4 regions of the Mixta sp. BE291 genome follow, and region 3 is predicted to be linked to each of the others. Evidence: predicted binding sites of a transcription regulator. Region 3 holds the regulator's gene; each other region holds the start of a gene.
What was found. Region 3 encodes PhoB, which activates phosphate uptake and scavenging genes when phosphate is short. Its sites were predicted from a motif close to CTGTCATAAAACTGNCNNAT; they were not measured.

Region 1 (2,206 bases), on a different contig from region 3:
GATATTGGTATTCAGGCTATCGCCGCGATTCCGGTTGGCGCGGCGGGCGAAGGCATCGGCGAAAGTGATATTCGCGTGAATTTCGGCGGCGTGACCTTCTTTTCCGGCGACCATCTGTACGCTGACAACACCGGTATTATCTTAGCGGAAGATGCGCTGGATATTGAATAGCGGGTTCTGAATCCATCCGGGGCTTGCGCACTGGGTGTATCGCGGACAGCAAAAACGGGTGCCTGGGCACCCGTTTTTTATGTTCGATGAAAGCAGCATCCGTGCGGATTAAACTTCTTCCATCTTACCTAACAAAGCCCGCAGGCGCTCCTGCCACTGGCCCTGTTCTTCTTTCAGATGCTGGTTTTCACGCACCAGCGCTTCGCTGTTTCCCGAGGCCTGCTGAACTTCATGCTTCAGGCTGTTGTTCTGCTCTTTCAGCTCTTCGATTTCCATCTGCAGCAGCGTGATGGTATCAATCGCCTGCTGTACTTTGGCTTCCAGTTTCTCGAATACTTCAAATGACATTCTATGACTTCTCCTAATCGCAAGGCGTTGATGATGCCAGCCGCAGACGACGAGACATCACAAAAATACGTAAAAGACCCTAACACTCCGATTGTAAGTAGCCGCACAGCCCAAGTCCAGCGGCGAACCGTTGTGAAGCGCAGTATGTAACAATTTTCAGCATATACCGACAGCAGCATAGCGCGTTATGTCGTAATAATGACGTATATGTTAATAAAACGAACGCAACGTGGTGCCAGCAGGCGCAAAAAGCACATTAAAGAACCGGTAAAGACGCGAAAACGCGCATTTTTTTGATGCACCACACAGTTTTAACGTTCGCTATTTCTCGTTTATGCGCGTTAACGATAAATTCACACCAGCCCTACAATTGTTTGGGTGGATCAATGGAATGAAAACAACGATTGATAAAATTTAACCTCGCCTTCAGGAATTTCATTATGAGCCAGACAGCAACTAGCACACTTAAAGGTCAGTGCATTGCCGAATTTCTTGGAACCGGCATGATCATCTTCTTCGGTGCGGGTTGTGTCGCCGCCATGAAGCTTGCCGGTGCCGCTTTCGGCCAGTGGGAAATCTGCATTATCTGGGGCCTGGCCGTTTCCATGGCTGCCTATATGACCGCGGGCGTTTCAGGCGCGCATCTGAACCCTGCCGTTACCGTCGCACTTTGTTTGTTCGCCAACTTTGAAGGCCGCAAAGTCGTGCCTTATATTGTGGCGCAGATTGCTGGCGCGTTTAGCTCTGCCGCGCTGGTCTACGGCCTCTATTACAATCTGTTTATCGATTATGAAGCCAGTCACCAGTTGCTGCGTGGTAGCGTAGAAAGTCTCGATCTGGCCGGGATCTTCTCGACCTACCCTAATCCGCATATCAGCGTAGGTCAGGCATTTTTGGTCGAGATGGTGATTACCGCAGTGCTGATGTCGGTGATTATGGCGCTGACCGATGACGGCAACGGCGTACCGCGTGGTCCGCTGGCGCCGTTACTGATCGGCCTGCTGGTTGCGGTTATCGGCGGTGCAATGGGTCCGCTGACCGGCTTTGCATTAAACCCGGCACGTGATTTTGGCCCGAAAATTTTTGCCTGGCTGGCAGGCTGGGGCAACGTCGCCTTTACCGGCGGTCGTGATATTCCTTATTTCCTCGTGCCGATTTTTGGCCCGCTGGTGGGTGCCTGCCTGGGCGCATGGGGATATCGCTCGCTGATCTGCCGTCACCTGCCCTGCAACCTGAATATCACGCAGGAGACTAAAGCGGAAAAGCCAGTCGCACGCGCTGAGCAACGTAAAGCGTAACCCTGTTCAATCTTTGCACATCAGGAATTGATTATGTCTACAGATAAAAAATATATTGTCGCGCTCGATCAGGGTACGACCAGCTCGCGCGCCGTGGTTCTCGACCATGACGCCAATATCGTTGCGGTCTCACAACGTGAATTTACGCAGATCTACCCGAAAGCAGGCTGGGTTGAACACGACCCCATGGACATTTGGGCTTCACAAAGCTCGACGCTGGTTGAAGTGCTGGCGCATGCGGATATCAATTCCGATCAGATTGCCGCCATCGGCATCACTAACCAGCGCGAAACGGCGATTGTCTGGGATAAAGAATCAGGCAAACCGATCTATAACGCGATTGTCTGGCAGGATCCGCGCACGGCCGACTACTGCGAAAAGCTGAAAAA
Region 2 (2,206 bases), on a different contig from region 3:
TGTACTTACAACTTTACGACTATTTCTCGACAATTTTTAATCAATGGGAGGTATTGATTAAATTTAGCGTCTCCTTTCTCCTGGGTTCGATTATCGGCTGGGAGAGGGAGTCAAAAAACAAACCTGTGGGTATTAAAACATGTATTATCATAGCCATTACCAGCTGCTTACTTACTCAAGTCTCTATTCAATCTGCCGAACATTATGCGGGTATGTCGGTAAATATTCGCACTGATCCAATGAGGCTGGCGGCACAAGTCATTAGCGGTATAGGTTTCCTTGGCGCTGGCGTCATTTTGCACCGGCAAAGAGACAGTATTTCTGGTTTGACAACAGCAGCAATTATTTGGGCATCAGCGGGCGTTGGCATCGCATGCGGGTCCGGATTCTATTTTTATGCTACTTTTTCCACCCTTCTCTTTTTCCTGGCAATTCGTTTCAGTCATACTCTCGGGCGCTTCAGACAAAGTGATGGTTATATTCATAAGATAGCCGTTCAATTGACACTTGCCGACAGCAGCGTTATCCCTGAGGTATTTCACCGTATGCACGAGAAAAAGTTCCTCCTTGAAACGCTTGATATTCACGACACAAAAAAAGGCAAAATCATTATGTGCATGAAAATATCAGTTCGGAAAAGGATTACCGTATACAGCCTTTATTCAATGCTAAAAAATATTGAAAGCGTCGATTCTGTCTCACTTGGCCGTTAGCGTTTTTTCACCGCGCCATGTTACCGATCTTCCTGATGGTCTTCGATGACTTATCAGGTGCGCTTTCCGCTGGGCCAGCATGCGCAGGCGACGCAATGCCTTAGCGCTATGCGTCATAGGGGCTGGCTGCGCTGACTAAAAGCTTGAATCTGCTGGGGTGGGTTTCTTCGTTCGGCAGGTATGCAAAAGCTGAAGGCAGCATCACGCGACAGAAAGGAGGTTACACGCGCTTATTATCTGAATTTGCGCGCCTCGTACAACAGTTGTGACAACGCATGTTGCAGGGATATGACAGGCAGGATAGATTGAAAAAATTCTGTTACGTCCCTGATTAATTAATGTGGTTATGGCGTCCTTTGTGTCGCCCGTTTCCACGTAAGGAAACTGCGTTGTCTGAACTGTTTTCAGTCATGTTATTCGTGGCCTCGATTGTTATTTATGCGTATAAAGCCGGGCGCAACACTTTTTGGTACCTGTCTCTGCTGTTGGTTTTGGGCCTGTTTATCATCCTCAACGCCACGCTTTACGCCAGCAACTATTTTACCGGCGACGGCATCAACGATGCGGTGATCTATACGCTCACCAACAGCCTCACCGGCGCGGGCGTCAGTAAATATGTGCTGCCTGGCATCGGACTGGTGCTGGCGTTATTTCTGGTATTTTGCCTGCTCTCCTGGCTCTTGCGGCGGCGCGGCCACCGTCCGCACCACTTCGGCTACAGCTTGCTGGCGCTGCTGCTGGCGCTCGCCTCCATTAAAACTACTCCGGCTTTTCAGCAGGTCAGCGATTTAATCGTTTCCCAGACGCGCAGCGGCGAATCTGATTTTGCGCAGTGGTATCACGAGCCGCAAAAGCAGATCGCTAACCCCACGCTCAACCTGGTCTATATCTACGGCGAAAGCCTGGAGCGCACCTATTTTAATGAGCAGGCGTTTCCTCAGTTAGCACCAGAGCTAAGCCGCCTGAAGCAGCAGCAGGCGCTTGATTTTGCGCAAACTGAGCAGCTGCCCGGCACCGAATATACCATTGCCGGTATGGTTGCTTCGCAGTGCGGCATTCCGCTGTTCGCCCCTTTTGAAGGCAACGCTTCGGCCTCGCTTGCCAGCTTTTTCCCGCAGAATGTTTGCCTCGGCGATATTCTGAAAAACTCCGGCTATCAAACCTGGTTTATGCAAGGCGCGGATCTACGCTTCGCCGGAAAAGATACCTTTCTGAAATCGCACGGTATCGATCATCTTTACGGCCTGCAGGAACTAAAAGACCAGGTAACGGATCCCGCTTATCGCAATAACTGGGGCTTTTATGACGACACGGTGATGGATGAGGTGTGGCAAAAATTCGAACAGCTGTCGCAACAGAAACAGCCATTTGCGCTTTTTACCCTAACGGTGGATACCCATCATCCTGACGGCTTTATCTCGCGCAGCTGTCAGCATAAAAGCTACAGCTACGAGGGCAAACCCAATCAATCTTTCAGCGCTGTGGCCTGTAGC
Region 3 (2,206 bases):
AGCTCGCGTGATTCATTGAGGGTGGCGACGGAATCGTGGTTGCCGCCCAGCACAATCAGCTGGCAGCCGGTGCGATGCAGATCCACCACAAAACGGTTATAGAGTTCACGCGCATAGCTCGGCGGCGAGCCGGTATCAAAAATATCGCCAGCGACAATCACCGCATCCACCTGATGCGCTTCAACCTGCGCAATCAGCCAGTGAAAAAAAGCCTGATGCTCAGCGGCACGGCTGCGGGTGTAAAAAAACTGACCGAGGTGCCAGTCTGAAGTGTGAATAATGCGCATAGAACTCCCAGCTAATAGCAGAACGCCGGAGGCGATTATAACCAGAGCTAAGCCGCAGAAGGGAACCGGATTGTGCAAACCGGCGCACGGGCGGTAAAAAAATGCTTTCCGATTGCTTCACAAAAGCGCTATTGAAGCGCCATGCAGCCCGTGCATTTTTCATAAATCTGTCATAAAACTGACGCATAATGACGCCGCAAACCCCCGTGACCAAGCGTCACATTCGCAGGAGCAATAATGGCTAAGCGCATTCTGGTTGTCGAAGATGAAGCCCCAATCAGGGAAATGTTATGTTTTGTGCTGGAACAGAATGATTATCAGCCTATCGAGGCGGATGATTATGATAGCGCCGTCAACCTGCTCATTGAACCCTGGCCCGACCTGATCCTGCTTGACTGGATGTTACCCGGCGGCAGCGGCATTCAATTTATTAAACACCTTAAGCGCGAAGCGATGACCCGTGATATTCCGGTGATGATGCTGACCGCACGCGGTGAAGAAGAAGATCGCGTTCGCGGGCTGGAAGTGGGCGCGGATGATTACATCACCAAACCGTTTTCGCCGAAAGAGTTGGTGGCGCGGATTAAAGCGGTAATGCGTCGCATTTCGCCGATGGCGGTAGAGGATGTGATTGAAATTCAGGGCCTGAGCCTCGATCCCTCTTCGCATCGTGTGATGTCTGATACCACGCCGCTGGAGATGGGGCCAACGGAATATAAACTGCTGCACTTTTTTATGACCCACCCGGAGCGCGTTTACAGTCGCGAACAGCTGCTGAACAATGTCTGGGGCACCAATGTTTACGTTGAGGATCGCACGGTAGATGTGCATATTCGACGGCTGCGTAAGGCGCTGGAGCTGACCGGTCACGATCGCATGGTGCAAACCGTACGTGGAACGGGTTATCGTTTCTCCGCTCGTTACTGATCGGAGTCTGCCTCGTGCTGGAACGCCTCTCCTGGAAGAGATTATTACTGGAACTGGTGCTGGTCTGCTTGCCTGCGCTGCTGGCCGGACTGGTTATCGGCTATTTGCCCTGGTTTCTGCTGTTTGCCGTGCTGCTGTTGCTGGGCTGGCACTTCTGGAACCTGCTGCGGCTGTCGCACTGGCTGTGGACCGACCGCTCCATGACGCCGCCCACCGGCCAGTGGAGCTGGGAGCCGCTGTTTTACGGGCTGTACCAGATGCAGCTACGCAACCGTCGCCGTCGTCGTGAACTGGGAAACCTGATCAAGCGCTTTCGCAGCGGGGCGGAATCGCTGCCTGATGCGGTGGTGCTGACCACCGATGAAGGCACTATTTTCTGGTGTAACGGCCTGGCGCAGCAGCATTTGGGCCTGCGCTGGCCGGAAGACAATGGGCAAAACATTCTTAACCTGCTGCGCTATCCTGAATTTTCCCGCTATCTACGCCAGCAGGATTTCGTGCGTCCGCTGACGCTGGTGATGAATAATCAGCTGCATATGGAATTTCGCGTGATGCCTTACAGCGAAGGCCAATGGCTGCTGGTGGCACGCGATGTTACGCAGATGCATCAGCTGGAGGGCGCGCGCCGCAACTTTTTCGCCAATGTCAGCCATGAGCTGCGCACGCCGCTTACGGTGTTGCAGGGCTATCTGGAAATGATGGGCGATGCGGTGCTGGAGGGTAAAACACGCGAAAAAGCGCTGCAAACCATGCAGGAGCAGACGCGACGCATGGACGGGCTGGTTAAACAACTGCTGACGCTGTCGCGTATCGAGGCCGCGCCCGCCATCGATCTGGCGGAGAAAGTGGATGTGCCGATGATGTTACGGCTGCTACAGCGCGAAGCGGAAACCCTGAGTAACGGCCGCCATCAGATTACCTTTCATACCGATGCGCAGCTAAAAGTTTTCGGCAACGAAGAGCAGCTACGCAGCGCCATCTCTAACCTGGTT
Region 4 (2,206 bases), on a different contig from region 3:
AGCAGAAAAGCCCGCTATTAAAGAAAATGTATTGCCTGTCCATATTGGCTTTTAAAAGCTCCCTGTGTCCGCGAGGATGTATTAACAATCGAACTGGATAGTTAGCAGGTCAAACGTGCCGTTCTTTGTTTGTTCTGTTTCCTGCCGCTGCGCTACCCGGGTTTACGGAGGGTTTTAAAATGTCTGTTGTATTATTGTTGCTAAATAATTTGTATCGATAAATTAATTATTAACTTCATCATTAAATGCAAAAATAAGCATTATTTTGGCGTCTATTCTGGCAATGATCGGTTAATTATAAAAAGCGTTATTTTTCTGCTGTTGAAATTATCTTTCTTTAAAGAAAGTTTCAAGCGGAGTTATGCCACTTCCTGGCGTGACGCACAAAAATAAGCATTCAGGATATAAGGCGCAACTGGCCAGGCTTACCCTGCACAGACAGGCAAAGCCACGCTCCATTAGGGTCGCTGGCAAGCAACATCTGGCGTTTTTGCACCTTCACTATTTCCCTGGAAAAATCCCACAGACGGCGGTGCCGATGCCGCTTTTGTCATCCACCGTCACGGTTTAAAAACCTTTACGTAAATCCACTAACGAGGCTATCGACGAAAGTTTCGCCTTTACGTATGATGGCGCCAATTTTACACCCTGTTGAGTAACTTATGATGATAAGCCTGATAGCGGCTTTGGCAGCCGATCGCGTTATTGGGATGGAAAACGCTATGCCATGGGATCTGCCTGCGGACTTAGCGTGGTTTAAGCGTAATACGTTGAATAAGCCGGTGATTATGGGCCGTCTTACCTGGGAATCGATTGGTCGCCCGTTGCCGGGTCGCCATAACATTGTGGTCAGCAGCCAGCCGGCAAAAAACAGCGATAATGTCACCTGGGTGACATCGCTGGAAGCGGCTTTAGCAGCGGCTGGCGACGTTGAAGAGATCATGGTGATTGGCGGCGGCCGCATTTATGAGCAGATGTTAGATCGTGCCGATCGTATCTATCTGACGCATATTGATGCCGAAGTGGAAGGCGATACCCATTTCCCGGACTATGAGCCGGACGAATGGCAATCGGTATTCAGTGAGTTTCACGATGCCGATGAGAAAAACTCGCACAGCTACTGCTTTGAAATCCTCGAACGTCGCGCATAACGTCGGTTAAAAGCCATTTATCTGCCCGCTGTAACATGGCTGTCATTTATCCTCACTAGCATTGCTTTCACTCTGGGAAACTACAACGGGAAGCAATGCAAAATGAGCGATAAAATCCTTGAATTAAATATGGAATCACTGCCAAGCCCGGCGCGTCGTAAGCTGTTAGCCGGCACCGGCGCATTAGGGCTGGCAGGCTTTCTTGGCGGCGGCATCAGCTTTTCCGCCGTTGCGAAAATGCAGACATCGCCCAAAGGCAGCCCGCTGTTGGGCTTTACCGCTATCCCTGCCTCTACCGCCGATGAGATGGCTATTGCGCCTGGCTATCGGGCCGAAGTGCTGATCTCCTGGGGCGAGCCGCTGGTAGACGGCGCGCCTGCATTCGATCCTCAGGGAAACAACAGCGCCGCCGACCAGGAAAAACAGTTCGGTGATAATAATGATGGCATGAGTTTTTTCGCCCTGGATGAAAACCGTGGCGTGATGGCGATTAATAATGAATATGTGAACGAACAGTATCTGTTTGCTCATGGCGGCAGCAAGGCGGTTAACGCTGAAGATGTAAAAAAATCGCAGGCGGCGCATGGCGTATCGATCGTTGAAGTCGCGCGTAGTGAAGATAACCGCTGGCGAGTGGTACGTCCTTCGCAGTATAACCGCCGTATTACGGCTAACACCGTGATGCATTTTTCCGGCCCGGCGGCAGGCCACGCGGCGCTGCAAACCACCGCCGATCCTCAGGGTAAAACGGTGCTGGGCACCTTCGGCAACTGCGCCAACGGAAAAACCCCCTGGGGAACCTATCTGACCTGCGAAGAGAACTTTGACACCTATTTCGGCACCAAAGCCGCTGATTTTAGCCCAACCGCCCAGCAAAAACGTTACACCCTGAAAGCCAACGAGCCGGAGCGTAACTGGTCCGATTTTGACGAGCGTTTCGACGTAGCGAAAAATCCCAACGAATTTAACCGTCACGGCTGGATTGTCGAGATCGATCCACTCGATCCGCAGTCGGTGCCGGTAAAGCGTACCGCGCTGGGACGTTTCAAGCATGA

Region 1: J2X14_RS17780 (MIP/aquaporin family protein) is a predicted target of PhoB. The motif match lies at 707-726, and genes of this name have one in related genera.
Region 2: opgB (phosphatidylglycerol--membrane-oligosaccharide glycerophosphotransferase) is a predicted target of PhoB. The motif match lies at 989-1,008, and genes of this name have one in related genera.
Region 4: J2X14_RS08405 (PhoX family protein) is a predicted target of PhoB. The motif match lies at 1,180-1,199, and genes of this name have one in related genera.

Annotation. Positions count from the first base shown of each region.
Region 1 is NZ_JAVDXN010000009.1:38,761-40,966, forward strand. Features, by position in the region: gene rraA (ribonuclease E activity regulator RraA) at 1-171, shown strand, start outside; gene zapB (cell division protein ZapB) at 280-519, opposite strand; gene J2X14_RS17780 (MIP/aquaporin family protein) at 960-1,817, shown strand; gene glpK (glycerol kinase GlpK) at 1,848-2,206, shown strand, end outside.
Region 2 is NZ_JAVDXN010000003.1:309,798-312,003, forward strand. Features, by position in the region: gene J2X14_RS08985 (MgtC/SapB family protein) at 1-713, shown strand, start outside; gene opgB (phosphatidylglycerol--membrane-oligosaccharide glycerophosphotransferase) at 1,103-2,206, shown strand, end outside.
Region 3 is NZ_JAVDXN010000005.1:174,300-176,505, forward strand. Features, by position in the region: gene sbcD (exonuclease subunit SbcD) at 1-287, opposite strand, end outside; gene phoB (phosphate response regulator transcription factor PhoB) at 525-1,214, shown strand; gene phoR (phosphate regulon sensor histidine kinase PhoR) at 1,229-2,206, shown strand, end outside.
Region 4 is NZ_JAVDXN010000003.1:180,317-182,522, reverse strand. Features, by position in the region: gene folA (type 3 dihydrofolate reductase) at 666-1,151, shown strand; gene J2X14_RS08405 (PhoX family protein) at 1,254-2,206, shown strand, end outside.